2 regions of the Methylomonas stagni genome follow, and region 1 is predicted to be linked to the other one. Evidence: riboswitches for the same ligand, from Rfam matches in the RefSeq annotation. Region 1 holds a riboswitch; the other holds the start of a gene.
The links. A riboswitch is a leader RNA that binds a small molecule or an ion and turns the genes downstream of it on or off. The one in region 1 is predicted to bind cyclic di-GMP.

Region 2: linked by a shared signal. The riboswitch ahead of ACP4CD_RS12240 (hypothetical protein) and the one ahead of ACP4CD_RS05085 (hypothetical protein) in region 1 are both predicted to bind cyclic di-GMP.

The regions. Positions count from the first base shown of each region.
Region 1 covers NZ_CP189557.1:1,068,058-1,075,245, reverse strand. The annotation lists gene ACP4CD_RS05100 (hypothetical protein) at 1-1,425, opposite strand, end outside; gene ACP4CD_RS05095 (VPLPA-CTERM sorting domain-containing protein) at 1,422-2,276, opposite strand; gene ACP4CD_RS05090 (hypothetical protein) at 2,269-3,105, opposite strand; gene ACP4CD_RS05085 (hypothetical protein) at 3,191-3,961, opposite strand; cyclic di-GMP riboswitch class I at 4,071-4,150, opposite strand; gene ACP4CD_RS05080 (TonB-dependent siderophore receptor) at 4,218-6,680, opposite strand; gene ACP4CD_RS05075 (FecR family protein) at 6,912-7,188, opposite strand, start outside.
Region 2 covers NZ_CP189557.1:2,642,569-2,649,756, reverse strand. The annotation lists gene ACP4CD_RS12255 (amino acid adenylation domain-containing protein) at 1-352, shown strand, start outside; gene ACP4CD_RS12250 (hypothetical protein) at 354-662, shown strand; gene ACP4CD_RS12245 (ABC transporter permease) at 740-1,360, shown strand; cyclic di-GMP riboswitch class I at 1,793-1,869, shown strand; gene ACP4CD_RS12240 (hypothetical protein) at 1,970-2,740, shown strand; gene ACP4CD_RS12235 (VPLPA-CTERM sorting domain-containing protein) at 2,875-3,660, shown strand; gene ACP4CD_RS12230 (hypothetical protein) at 3,689-4,549, shown strand; gene ACP4CD_RS12225 (hypothetical protein) at 4,549-6,231, shown strand; gene ACP4CD_RS12220 (DUF6494 family protein) at 6,771-6,977, shown strand; gene ACP4CD_RS12215 (cation:proton antiporter family protein) at 7,102-7,188, shown strand, end outside.

The DNA of each region.
Region 1 (7,188 bases):
GTTGGTGTCGCCGGTTAGACGCAACTTGATGTCGCTGACATCGGAGACGCCGTTATCGTTACAGTCCGGATACACATTTAAATAATAGACGTCCTGTTCGCCGTTATAGGTCGCCGAGTACGCCACGTGAGCACCCAATGCGTCCGAAACCAAGTGAGTGTAATCACCCAGTTTTTGCGCTCCCAGCGGATAGGCGATGTGGGTGTTGAACACCGGCGTCACCGGCCGATTCTTGCTCCAGGTCAGGCCGCCGTCCCAGGAGTAGGAATAATACAAGCGCGACAGCGCCGGCCGCAGATTGTCGCGGGTGTCGTACCAGACCGCGTCTATCCGGCCGTTCGGCGCCACGCCTTGCATTGCGAACCACTGGTAGGCGTCCTTGTGCGGCGTGTCGTCGTTGATTTTCACCGGCACGGACCAAGTCAGACCGCCGTCGCTGCTGCGAATGAATTTGACATCCTGGTTATCGGCGCCGGCCGGATCGACCGAGGACATCAAATAAATATTGCCGCGCAGCGGCCCGTCGGATTGATCGACATTTACTTGGAGATCTCCCGGCGGACCGTATTGATTGGGATTGTTCTGAAACTGGAACATCACCGGCGAGCCGCCCATATCGACGGTTTGAGTCGTGAAGCTCGGCAACGCGCCGGGATCGCGGGCGTTCAGCGAGGTCGCCAACAGATACTTGCCGAATACCAATTTGGCGCCGACCAGTTCGCCATCCTCGCTACGGCCGCTGACATAGGTTTGACCCGCGGGGCCCACCGCGATCGTGCCGAACGCCGGACTCTCCGGAATGGCGACCGGCGCCTCGAAGCTGATGCCCCCATTGCTGGAACGCGTAAAACGGCGGTCGTCCAGGCCCTCGCGCCAGACCAGATAGACGTGGCCGTCGCTGGAGGTGCCGCTGCGATCGATGCCGATCCGGCCTTTATCGGCGCCTTCGCCGTAAGCGTGGATCGGTACGCCCCAGCTGATGCCGCCGTCCGTGGACTTAAGGACCTGAACGTCTTGAGCGTAGCTGCCGGTTGCATCGTAGTGGAGGTTTTGATAGTAGAAATCGCCGGCCGAATCGACGTCCACCATGATATTGGTGCGCTGTTCGCCCGGCGTGACAACGCCGGGGAAATGCCAGGATAGCCCACCGTCGTCGCTGTAAGCCCAACCACCTTGGCGGTTACCGGACGCGACCGTCGCAAACTGCTTCCAGCCGGCGACCAATCGTTTGGGGTTATTCGGGTCTTGGGCGATGGTCGGCTCGTGCGCGGCGTCGCCGGTAACATTGCGGCCGCCGGCATCGACGTTCATTTGCACACTAACGAACTGTTGGTAAGTCACGGCGTTTGCATTCGCCAGCGGCGCTTGCGCGCCCAGCAGCAGCAAGCACGCGGCCGCGATCGGATCGAGACGGCCGCCGGTCATCGTTTGACTCCACGCCGGCGGATGCCGGTCAAGCCAATCAATCCCGTGCCGAACAACCAAAACGCCGCCGGCACCGGCACGGCGGCCACTTGACCGCAACCGGCGAAACTGCCGACACCCAAACAAAAGTCACCGACATCGGCTTGGCGGGTACCGCCTAAAAAATCGGCATTCTCCGGGCTCATCAACAAGTCGCCGCTCAATTGCCAGTTATTAGCGTCGGCGATTATCAGACTCAAATTCGCCAAATCGAACAACACCATGCTAAAGCTGATGTTGTTTTGCAGGTACCAGCCGCCCGGTGTGCCGGCCTGTCCCAAGTCGTCCCAAGCGGCTTGCCGGTTGGCGACGCTGTAACGCAAGCTGAAGTCGCCAGTCACCAGCGAACCGTTGTAGTTGCCGCGAAACAATTCCACGCCGGTCATGCCCAGGCTACCTGTTCCGGTCAGAGTTTCGCTATCGATGGCGAAATTGGGCGTCGTCGCTTTTACGTAGCGATTTTGGGCCTGACCACTCGGATTGGCGACACTGATGGGCGTGATGTCGTGAACCAGATTCACCGCCGGAATTTCGGTTCTGCTGGTATTGCCGAGATAGAAGTAGGAATCGCTGAACTGGGTGTAGTCGGATTGCGTCGTGTCGAAGTAAGCGACCAGAAACTCACCCGGCGCGCTGGAGCTGCCGCCCACCAGCACCGCCAAGGCCTCTCGGTCGTATTGGGTCGTAAACGTGCCGCCCAAGTTGGCGTGCAGCGCGGTTGCGTTGGCCAGCGCCGGCATGCCGGCGCTCAACGCGGCTATCGCCGCCGCGCTATACCAGCGCGCTACTGACTGCTCGATGCGCTTAAACATGGCTAGCCTCCGAACCGAATATGGTCATTCGGCGGCCCTTGCCACCCAGAACCGCCAAGCCAGTGCCGAACAACCAAATGGCACCGGGTAGCGGAACCGCGCTCACTTGACCGCATCCGGCAAAGCTGCCCGTGCCTAAACAAAAGTCGCCGACATCGGTCAGTGCGCTGCCCAGCAGCATGCCGGCATTTTCCGGCGACATCGCCAGCTCGCCGCTAAATTGCCAGTTATCGGCATCAATCCAGCTAGTACTTAGGTTTATGAAGTCGTAAATCGCCATCGTGAAATAAATATTGTTGTCCAGATACCAACCGCTGCCACCATGGTTTTGGCGAGCGGCATCGAAACGTACCGCGAAATCACCGTTGACCAAGCCGGCGCCGTTGGGTGGGTAGTTTGGCGCGAAGAAGCCTTGGACGCCCGCCAAACCGACTTGACCGGCGGTGCCGCCGGCCAGATTTTCGGTATCGATGTGAAAGTCGGCCGACGTGGCTTGTTGAAAGCGTTGCGCGGCTTGACCGGCAATATCGCCGCCGATCGCGGTAATCGCGAAGGTTTGGTTCAGCGCCGGAATTTCGGCGGTAGCGACTTGGCCGACCAGGGCGCCGCCACTAGTGGCGGGATCGGTCGGGTCGGCCGCCACCGCGTCCCAATATGTGCTGAGGTAATAGCCACCAGCGTAAGGTGCCAGCGCGACAGTGTCCAGATTCATCGTAAACGTGCCGGAGTTCGGCGCGTTTAGAACCAAGGCCATCGCATTCGGCGACAGCGCCAACGCGGCAACCAAGGGTAGCCCGAGGCGGATTCGGTAAAAAGGCAAAATAGGCATCGCGATTCCTGTAAAAAACGGTGAGCAAGCGCCGCGCCGGCACAATCTGTCGCGGCGCTCTGATCGAACCAGCAAAAAGGTTGGCTTAAACCGCAAGGTTCTTACGGCGCGTCGCACCGACCAAGCCAATCAGACCACTACCGAACAACCAGACGGCGGTCGGCACGGGTACCGCCGCCGGAAGGTTCATCGAGAGGCTGCCGACGACCGTATCGGTGGCGGAAATCCCCAGGAACGATCCCCAGGTCAGGCCGAACGGGCTGGGATACTTATTGCTGCCGCTTCCAAAAATCAGGTCACCGCTCAAAGTCAGTTCGCCGCCGGCGTTCACGGTTTCGCTGGCATTGGTCAGTTGCAAAAAGGTGGTGCCCGAGAAAAATTGGTCGTAAGTCACCAGATTCCACACGCCACCGATTTTTTGCAGACGAAAATCGTAAGGTGTTAATGAGCCGCTACTGGTGCCGGGTACCGACATGCGCATGCCGCCGCTGAGACCGATTTGGCCACTGGCGGTGTTACCGACCTCCATCGTGGTCGCTTGTAGCGTGCGGTTGACGGCGGCGTAACTGACCGTCGTAAGATTGGTGTTAATCGCTAGCGTCATGTCGATGGCCGATGCAATGCCGCCGACGGTATCGGCGGTAATGGCGATCTGGTTGTAGCTGGCATCAAAGAAGCTATCGATCCGCCAACCACCGGTGACGGCGGCTAACGCCGCGTTGTCGATTGAAATGCCGACGCTGCCGGTAACGAGCGCGGCTTCAGCGCTGGCAGGCGCGAGAAATCCGCCCAACATCGCGATGGAAAGAGCACCGGCGGTGGCTAGTTGCAATCGGTAACTGTGTTTTTGTGTCATGGCATGTCCTTAAAGGGTCGAAATAATGAAAATGTCTGGCCGCAAGGCGCACGTTTCCCGTAACGCCGGACCGAGTTTTCGGTCCGGCGCTGGAAGCGAACATGGCAGTACGGGCAACCCGGCGGTCTTTTGGTCCAAAGATCCGTGGTTTTCCGGCTCCGTCTCGCGGCGGATGTGGCGTTTTTGCCGCCGGTCCCGGCGGCTTCACTCTAGTTCCTTAAGTGATCCGTCCTTTAGCTCCGTGTGTTCAGGCGACCTAATAGCGGTACGCGATGTTGAAATACAGTTCGGTATCCGCGCCGGGTGCGACCCGGCCGTCGAAATAATCGAAAGGTCGATAATAATGTTCGCCGCTAAGGTTTTTGACGGTGGCCGCCAATTTCCATGCCGACGTTTCGTACCCCAGACTGGCGTCCACACAGTGGTAGCCGGAGGTCTTGAAGCGGTTGTCCTTGGATAAATAGGCGCCCGCGCTTAAATTCACGCCAACCCCGATTCGCCAACCGGGCAGTAAGGAGGCCGGCAGTTGGTAATTCAACCACAGCCGCCCGGCCTGGTCGGGCACCTGAGGCAAACGGTTACCGGCCGGAACGCCGGCTTTATCGTCCTGGTAGCGCGCCAACGTGTACGCATAATTGCCAAGCAAATCCAGCCCTTCCGATAACCGCCAATTCAAGTCCGCTTCCACGCCCTCGGCGCGTTGACCGCCGGAGGCGGTCGAGCGTAGCAAGGTGTCGTTCCCATCGGTTACCGCTACCCGTTCGCGGTCGATTCGGAATACGGCAAATTGACCGCGCCAGATACCGTCGATATCGAATTTCAAACCGGTCTCGACGTGGCGCGCCAATTCCGGCAACGGCGTATCGGCAAACTCGACGAAGGGCTGGCCGCGCATACCTTCGCTGTAACCGGCAAACCAGGTCCAGGCTGAACCGATGTCGACGGCGACGCCCAACCGGGGCAACCATTTCTCGGTGTCGGTGCTGTTCGAGCGGCCGCTCGCGGTGTTTCGAAAATCGATGGCCACCTTCCCTCTACGCAAGCCGGCCAGCAAATGTAGCCGATTGTAAAAACTGCCCTGCCATTGCAGATAGCCGCCGTAGGTCAGATTACCGATAAACTGGTTTGGCTGCGCCGGTTCGGGGACGGCATACCTTAACCCGAAGTTGGGTTGGGCAAGATCCACCAAACCGGTATTCGCCAAATCGGCGCCGACGAAGCCAATATCGTCGAGTTCGCCGCGGTCGGCACCGATGACCAACGTGTGCTCGCTGTTTTCCGAGGCGAACTTTCCGGTCAGATAGCCGAGCACGCTGAACTCGCGTTGGCCTTGATACAACTCGGCGTTAACCAGCCCCCATGCCGACGCTCCCAATGCGCTCAGCGGCCGATCGGCTATAAAGCCATCGTCGCCGAATAGCGTTTGCACCCGCTGATCGAAACTGGCTCGAGACACCCGGCTTTTCAGCGTGATCGTCCAGTGCTTATCCCAACGATGCTCGAACTCGCCCCAAATCGCTTGGCTGTCCGAACGGCTTTGGGGCGCATCGGCCGGGCCGATAAAGCTGTCCGGTGGGAGCCGAAACCGGCCGGCTAAGGTGCCGGTGGCCGGCAAGCCTTGATACTCGGTTTGCCGCCAATGCGACAATTTCCCGCGCAAGGTAAGCTTGTTACGATGGTTGTCGGTGAAGGTCAGGGCCGGATTCAAGTTGTAACGCTGGGTCTCGACCGCATCGACGCGGTTGCCGGCATCGGTAAATTCACCGGTCATCCGCAGCCAAACCCGGCTATGCAAAGGCTGATTGATATCGAAATTCGGTTGAAAGTAGTCGTGAGATCCCGTTCGGAAGCCGAATTCGCCGAAAGCCTCGGGTCGAGCTTGCTTGGAAATCAAATTCACGACACCGCCGACCGGGGCGCCCGAGCCGCCGGCGTAGAGCAGGGCGTTGCTGCCCTTGAGCACTTCCAGGCTGGCAACGTTAATCGTGCTTTCCCGGTCGCCGGGATTGTAATACTGGGTAAAGCCGTCCAGCAGTTGCTCGGAGGGAAAGCCGCGAATGAGCGTCCCTTCCAGGACCGGCGAATACAAGGGATTGCGCGCCACCACGCCGCTGACGTTGCTTAAGGCCTCGCTAACCGTGACGGCTTGCTGGTCGTCCAGCAGGTCGCGGGTGACGCTGGCGACCGTTTGCGGAATCCGTCGCACCGGCGTGTCGGTCAATGTGGCGCTCTGCATTTGGTCGAGGGTATACGAGGCGACATCGTCGGCCGGTTCGGCAATCGGTTTGCCGATGACCGTGACTGGCGGCAACGCAACCGGAGCCCGTTGCGGGTTAGGGCTGCGCTCCCCGGCCTCGAGCGTGACCGTACGGGCGCCCAGAAAGCGGAACGTCAACCGGCTGTTTTGCAACAGGACGCGTAGCCCTTGTTCCACGCTCATGCGTCCCTTCAGTGCGGGAGCGTTCAGACTGCGTAAGTCGTCAACCGGAAATACCAATTCAAGGTTAGACTTGGCGGCGAATTCGATCAGCGCGTCGTTCAACGACTGAGCGGGTATGTTGTAGTCGAATCCAACCGGCTCGGCCAAAACCGGTATCCAAACCATCGTGCCGCTCAGTGAAGTGACCACGCACAGCAACGCGACTTTGTCGACGCCTGTGGCCGGCGTGGCGACTTGGGCTGAGTGGTAACGGCGGCTGGGTACGGGTCGGTGTTTCAAACGTCTTCCTGTTTTGACAATGACTGTCTTCAATAAGGAAGTCGTTCGAGCGAGAAAATCGACTACGAAAAAAACAAAAAAATATCCGAGAGCAACACAAGCGCCAAGATGAACAGGATTTCGCCGACTCACTATTCGAAACATTGCAGTCATGGCTTAAGTGCAAGCGGGAACGTAATCGTGGTGATCGGGCGGGGGCCGGGCCCGGCGGCAAGCGGGAGAGTAAGCGGGTTAACGATGTAAAACCGTCCAAAACGGTCCTAGCCGAGACGATTTCAAATTCAAGGCCAAGGTTAGCGTTTTCAGCGCGCTATCCGGATCGTCCAAGGCAAACACGCCGCTGACGCGTTGCCTGGCCAATTCGGTATCGCTAAGAAAAATCCTGCCGTAACGATAACGTTCCAATTCGGCAACCAATTCCGCTAAGGGCTTGTCGTTGATGATTAGGCGACGCTGCTGCCACGCGCCGGATTGATCCAGCCGCTCAGGGGCGGGTGCCGCCAAGGGC
Region 2 (7,188 bases), 1.6 Mb from region 1:
GACCATTGTGCTGACCACGCATTACATGGAGGAAGCGGAGCAGCTTTGCGACGAAATCGCCATCATGGATCAAGGCCGGATTATCGTCCAGGACACGCCACAGAATCTATTGCGGGAGCATTTCGACGGCGTACTGATCCGTTTACCGAGTGCCAGCGGCCTGGCGGACATTCCGGGTTTGCCGTTCGCGGTGACTGCCGGCGCCGAAACGGTCGAGTTCGTCACCGCCAATGTGGAAGCGGCGATCGCCCAATTGACGCGCTTGCATGTCTCGCTGGAAGGCTTGACGGTCGCCACGCCGAATCTGGAAAACCTGTTTCTTAAATTAACCGGCCACTCCTTGAGAAGTTGAGATGAAGCATTTTTTGGCATTGCTAAAAGCCCGCAATATCGAATTGATCCGCGACAAAGCCACCTGGATCTGGAATTTCGTGTTTCCGGTGATTTTGATCGTCGGCATAGCGGCGATATTCGACGATCAGGACAGCGCGCTGTTTAAAGTGGGCGTGACCGGCGAGGCTAATTCGCAGATTACCGCGTTTAAGACCACCCAATATCTGCAATTCATCGACTACCCGGAACTGGATAAGGCGTTAGCCAAACTGCAGCATCATCAACTGGATATGGTGGTGCAAGGGGGGCGGAAAACGGCTATTGGATAAACGACAGTTCCGGGCAGGGCTATCTGCTGGAAAAAGTCCTGCTGGCTGGCGATCGAGCCGCCACCTGGAAAAAGCAAGTGGTTTCCGGGCGGCGGGTACGCTACCTCGATTGGGTTTTGCCCGGCATTTTAGCCATCAACATCATGCACGGCAGTTTGTTCGGAGTCGGATTTACGATCGTCAGGTATCGCAAAAGCGGCGTGCTTAAACGCTTGAAAGCCTCGCCGGTCAACGCTTTTGAGTTCCTGTCGGCGCAAGTCGTCAGCCGGCTGGGGCTGTTGATGCTGGCGGTCGTGCTGCAATTTGTCGCGATGAACGTCTTGTTCGACTTTTTAGTGCAGGGGGCTTATGCCTTGTTGGCGCTGATAGCGGTACTCGGTTCGGTAACTTTGATCAGTCTAGGTTTGTTGATGGCGAGCCGGACCGGTAGCGAGGAGTTGGCCTTGGGCATCCTGAACCTGCTGACCTTGCCGATGATACTGCTGTCCGGGGTTTGGTTTTCGCTGGAAGGCGCACCGGCGCTGTTGCAGAACCTGACGCTGATTTTCCCGCTAACCCACATGCTGCAAGCGGCTCGCGCGGTCATGATCGACGGCGCCGGTTTGGCCGAGATAGCACCGGCGTTGATGAGCCTGGCCGCGATGACGCTGTTGTTTCTAACGACCGCCGCGCTGCGGTTTAAATGGGTGGAAGATTGAGGAGCGGTCAATCCATGGAGGTCCGTGCGACTCACCGGGAGCTGGCGCATTCCGCCCGTTGATTCGACGTGGCTTAGGTTTCGAGATACGTGGAGTTGTCACAAATACCGGCGAATCGTTTGAATAGGTGATTTCACGCAGTTGCTGAGGCAAATCACGTGGTTTGGGTTTGTTTGGCCGTCGGTAAAAATGTTAGTCGTTGTAAAACAATGGCTTTTTAATTGGCCTGGTCTTTGCTGTTAGATCAGCAACTCGGGAAATGACGATAGGTTTATGTCGGCGGGTTTGCGTTTCGCGACGCTCTCTCTAAGCCAGTATCGTTGGGTTTCGAGCCTTGGCGGCTGCCGAATGACGGCATCTTGCGCCGTTCGGAAAAGCCGCCGGAAATCTAGGAAAACCTCGCTCAAGGATTCGGGCGATGCCGCACGGAAGCGGCAATTTCGCCACATCCGCCGCGAGGCGGAGCCGGAAAGCCACGGGTCTTGGAATAAGACGGCCGGGTTGCCTTCGAACTTTGGGCTCTGCAATGGGATGTGACGCGCTTCCATCCGTATCGGGGCCTGGATTTTGCCCATTAAATCAATCTTAGATCGTTTTGTAAGGAAAACAATGAACCTATTAAACAAACACAGTTTGAAAGCGGCCTATGCCGGCGTTCTGGCAATCAGCGTATTCGGCGGCGGTCTGTTAACGGCAGGCGATGCCAACGCGGCCCTCGTTAGCGGCGTCGCGAATATGACCATCGACAATTCCGCATTTACCTCGGCTGTTGGCGGTTCCGAAGGTTGGTATATCGCCAATTTTTGGGACGAGAGTTATAACGCAACGCCGATCGATCTGGACACGACCGGCGGTGTTGCTCTCAGTCAGACCGAGACCTTCAGCGTTTCGTTGCCGGTGAACGCCAATGGCACCACCATCAGCTACGGCGCGAGAAAGCAGGAGGCCACGACGATGGATGCCAGCAACACGGCGGCAGGCCAAATCGGCTTGAGCGGTGCATTTCGGATGGAACCCGCCGGTGGCGGCTCCTACCTGAACCCTGGTGATTTTTACCTGAAAAAAGCCAGTGGGACGTGGAATATCTTTACCTACAGCGCCGGTTTTAGTAGCCCCGCGCAAGATCCAGCCTTGTTCCGCTTGGTGAATGCCACCGAGTCGGTCAACGGTAATGGCGAATTATCGCTAAGCGGCGATTTGTATCTTTCCACTTTGGGTTACTCCTGGAATTTGCTGTTTAACGGCAGCACATCGGTCAAAGTGGGTACCTTCAATCTGGCGCCCGCCGCAGTGCCGCTGCCGGCCGGCGTGTGGTTGTTCGGGAGCGGATTGGTCGGCCTGTTAGGCGCCTCCAGAGGTAAATCGGGCTTATCCGCCTAAGCCTTACCAGACCGCTCATCCTTCCGTCGCAAAAGGCTGCGGGGCGCTTTGCTTTCCGTTAACGGTCGGGGGTAGAGCCCGAACTTGGCCGGTAAGCGACTTATTAGAAACCCAATTTTTTTCAAGGAATACGCATGAAATTTCTATACCTGATCGTGCTGTCGTTAACCCTTGCCGCGACATCCGCGCACGGCGCTACCGTATCCGGCGGTTCGCTGATTATCAATATCGATCGAGACGCTTTCGAGAACGGTATCGATCTAGATAGGACCGCTGCGCCATCCATATACGTCGAGGAATACTACGACGCTTCGCTGGCCTCAAAAACCTTTGAAGAGTTGCGCGATTACAATACGCCCGTCGATCTGACCGATTACGCGGCGAACGAAATTCCGGCCACCGGATTGAAATTTACCGTCAATGGTGCCCATGTGGCCGACAACCCGTCGGGTCGGCACAATAGCGCCACTGCCTTCACGTTCGACCCCAACGACATTACCGGCACCGCGTCGGGCTCTATCGGCCTGGCCGGCGGCCTGCGCTATCGAGTGGATGTCGCGCCCCCCACTAACCGGGTATTAATGGGCGACATGACGCTGACCTATAATCCCGCGGAAGCGCTAAAAACGCCGGAAAGTTCGGATTGGGTCATTTACAACACCCTCGGCTTTAAAGCGGTGGCTTTCGAGTTGTTTAACGTGGTTTCCGAGATCAACGGAAACGTGCTGTCTTTGAGCGGCGAGTTGGGTTACGGTTGGGGATTCGATCATCTTGGGGCCGGTCCGGCCCGCAATGCTAATGCGCGCATCGGTACCTTCAGCTTTCAAACCTCCGTGGTCCCGCTGCCGGCCGCCGTCTGGATGTTTATGACCGGCTTAATCGGCATGGGCGTGAGCGGTTTTCGCAACCGATCCGCTTGATCGGGATATCAGTTAACAGGAGGTTTCGATGACATGCCATCGCCTTGAAACATCAAAATACTTGACCGCGGTTTCGACGGTTTTCGCGCTGGTCGCCGGCGGATTCGTTACGCAGGCCGATGCCGCGTTGTTAAACGCGAATTCCGGAGGCACCTTCACGATGAATCTGGACCGCGATGCTTTAGCGCTCTCCAACTTCGGCTCGTTGACCCAGCCGGGATACTTTCTGGCGCAATATTTCGACACCATCGAGTCCGACTACACGGTTCGCACCGATTCGTCGTTTTACTTCAATAATCCGACGCGTGTCGAAATTCCAGCCGTGAACTTGGTACACGACATCACCCCCGTCAGTGCCAGCAACCCCAGCGGTCAGCTTTCCGGCCGCAACGTCCAAGCCACGACGCCGGACTTCTCGATCGATTCGGACACCTTGGCGGGTACCGGCACGATGGGCATGACCGGCGTCGAGATGTTTCGAGGAAGCTTTTCCGGCACCTTGCTGAACGGCGATTACTCGCTGAAATACGACCCGGAGGCGCGGCAGACCATGTGGGATGCCTTTGGCGTTTCGGGCACGCCGGGCGGCTGGTATTTGCAGAATAACGTTTCGTTTAGCGCGGTGGCTTACGAATTGGCTAATTTGCGGTTGCAGTACAGCAGTGCCGGCGATTGGATGCTCAGCGGCGATTTATTACTGTCCCCCGAAAACGCGTTCTTTTTGAAAAATACCGTCTTGGCCGATTTGGGGGATTTTTGTTTAGGCGTGGGTGCCTATAGCGGTTGCGGCCAAGTGGCCGCCGTTCCATTGCCTTCGGCGGTTTGGTTCTTCGCTTCGGGGATTGCCGGTATCGGTATCAACGGCTATCGCCGATTCAGGAGGGCGTGATGGACGTTCGCCTAGGTCGCGCCGCGCCGTTGCCGCGAGGGATTTCCGCCCATTGCTTGGGCTTGAGCGTGTTAGCGGTCTGCGGCGCGATGCCGGAAAGCGCCGCTGCGCAATCGCTGTTTCCGTACGGACCGTATTCGAGCATTCAAATGAATGTGGACCCGACCGGCGATAACGTTGTCGGCGACGCGGCTCACGAGCCGACGATCGCTCTCGATCCGAATAACCCAGACCGGTTGGTCGCGGGCTGGAAGCAATTTACCAGTATCGCTTCGGGCAGCCGGGAAGGCGGTTGGGCTTATAGCGACGACGGCGGTAAGCACTGGCATTTTCAAGGCGTGGTGACGCCGGGCGAACAACGGACCAACATCATGGTGGATGTCGATTCGGCGGGCAATTTCTACTACCAGAGTCTGCATTACGACAGCACCGGCAACTTCGCGGCGGACGTGCAGGTCTTCAAGTCGCTGGATGGCGGCGTCAGCTGGCAAGCGCCGGTCTACGCCCACGGCGAAGGCGCGGATAAAGGCCGAATCGGCATAGACCGGAGCGGAACCGCCAGCGACGGCCATATTTATTTGCACTGGCGGGAAGGTTTGGACGACAAGCGTTTTACCCGCTCGGTTGACGGCGGCCTGAGCTACGAAGCGCCGGTCAGCGTGCCGGAAAACCCGTCGTTCGGTACCATCGGCGTAGGTACCAACGGCGAAGTGTATCTGGCCGGTCGTAAGGAAAGCGGCAGCTTGGTGGGTACCAAGCTGGTCTACGACGGTTATTTGTTCGCCACCTCGTTGAACGCTCGCGATCCCAACGCAATACCAAGTTTCACGACCCAAGCCATCGATATGGGCGGTTCGCCGATCACCTTCATGATTCCCAACAATCCCAACCCGCTTGGTCCGATCGGCGATATTCAAGTCGCCGTCGATCATTCGGCAGGTGCGTTGCGCAACAACCTTTATCTGCTGGCTCCGGTCGATCCGCCGGGCACGGACAATCTGGACGTCAACTTTATCCGCAGTAGCGACGGCGGGCTGACCTGGTCGGCGCCGCTGCGCATCAACACGGATACGGCGGATCGGAACGCCTTTCAGTGGTTTCCGATGTTGGGCGTTGCCGACAACTCGCGGATCGATGCGGTTTGGTACGACACCCGCGAAAAACTCCAAGCCGGCACATCCCAGTTGTTTTATTCCTACTCATGGGACGGCGGGGCGACTTGGAGTCCGAATCGAGCGGTCACCGCGACCTTCAACACCCAAACCGGTTATCCGTTGGGCGTCGACAAAATCGGCGACTATAGCCATCTGGTTTCCGACAAATACGGCGCTCACGTGTCCTACACCGCGACCTACAACGGCGAGCAGGATGTGTACTATTTGAATGTATTTCCGGATTGCAATAACAACGGCAAATCCGACGTCTTGGACATCGAGCAACGCCAAAGCGGCGATACCAACCAAAATCATCTGCCCGACGCTTGCGAAAACATGACCGTGACCGGCGATCAAGACAGCGACCGCGATGTCGATTTACTCGACCTCAATATCTTGCTGGCCGCTCGAAACAAACCGGCGAGCGGTGCCGGCGACCCCAGGGATTTGGATCATAACGGCACGATCAATGTGCTCGACTCGCGCAAACTGGCCCTGTTGTGTACGCGACCGCAATGCGCGAAGTAAGCTCGCGGGATTCGATACACACGTCTTGGATACGATCACTTAAACCCTTCCCCTTCACTTCCGATTGACGTCACCGACCTGCCGCTCGGTGACGGCTTGTTCGAATCGCCGTTCCCTGCTCTCCAGAAATCGGAACTGGCATGCTCTCATGTTTGTGCAAATCATCGGTTTTATCCTACTGACACGGCTACTTGTTCTGTGCCGGCGAGTAGATAAAAGACGTCACACGATGATGACCGGCCTACTAAAACGCTCCAATCCTTCGAATCGTAACCGTTTGGCAGCGTAGCGACTTACCACCGCTGCCAAGGTCATTGATCTATTGACTCGCGGTATCGGGATGACGGCCCGACGAGTCGGCGAATTTCGGCGGAATCCTTTTCAATGTTCATGATCCGGCCGATGGCTCTGCCTCTTCGCCTATCGCTAAGCCGAGAATGCACCGATCCGTGATAATCTGCTAGCCGAGGCGATGGCGCAGCGAGTTCCGCGCGTCGATTCGTCGCTTCGACTTTTTATAACGTGTCCGGGGGATGACGATGAACGAAGATGCCTTGAATTTGGAAGTCCGTAAGTTCCTGAAAACCGTCGGGATCGCTTCGCAGCGCGAACTGGAGCACGCGGTGTTGAAAGCGGTCGAGGCCGGCATACTCGAGGGTTCGGAGACTCTCGCGGTGGCGATGACCTTGGAGGCGCCCGCGCTGGGGATACGTCACACCATCGAGGGCAGTATCGCGCTGGAATAGTTTCCGCGCCTAACGTTGCGATTGGCGTCGGCGCGAGACGGCCGACGGTCCTTGACTTGTCCAGCGACTCTATTTTTAAGACCGGCCCGCATGGCTGGCCGTTTTGACTCAGCATGATTGATTTATGACCGAACTGATCTGGATCGCCGCCGCTTATTTGGCCGGCATGGTTGCCAGCCGCTTGTCGTTTCCACCCTTGGTCGGCTACTTG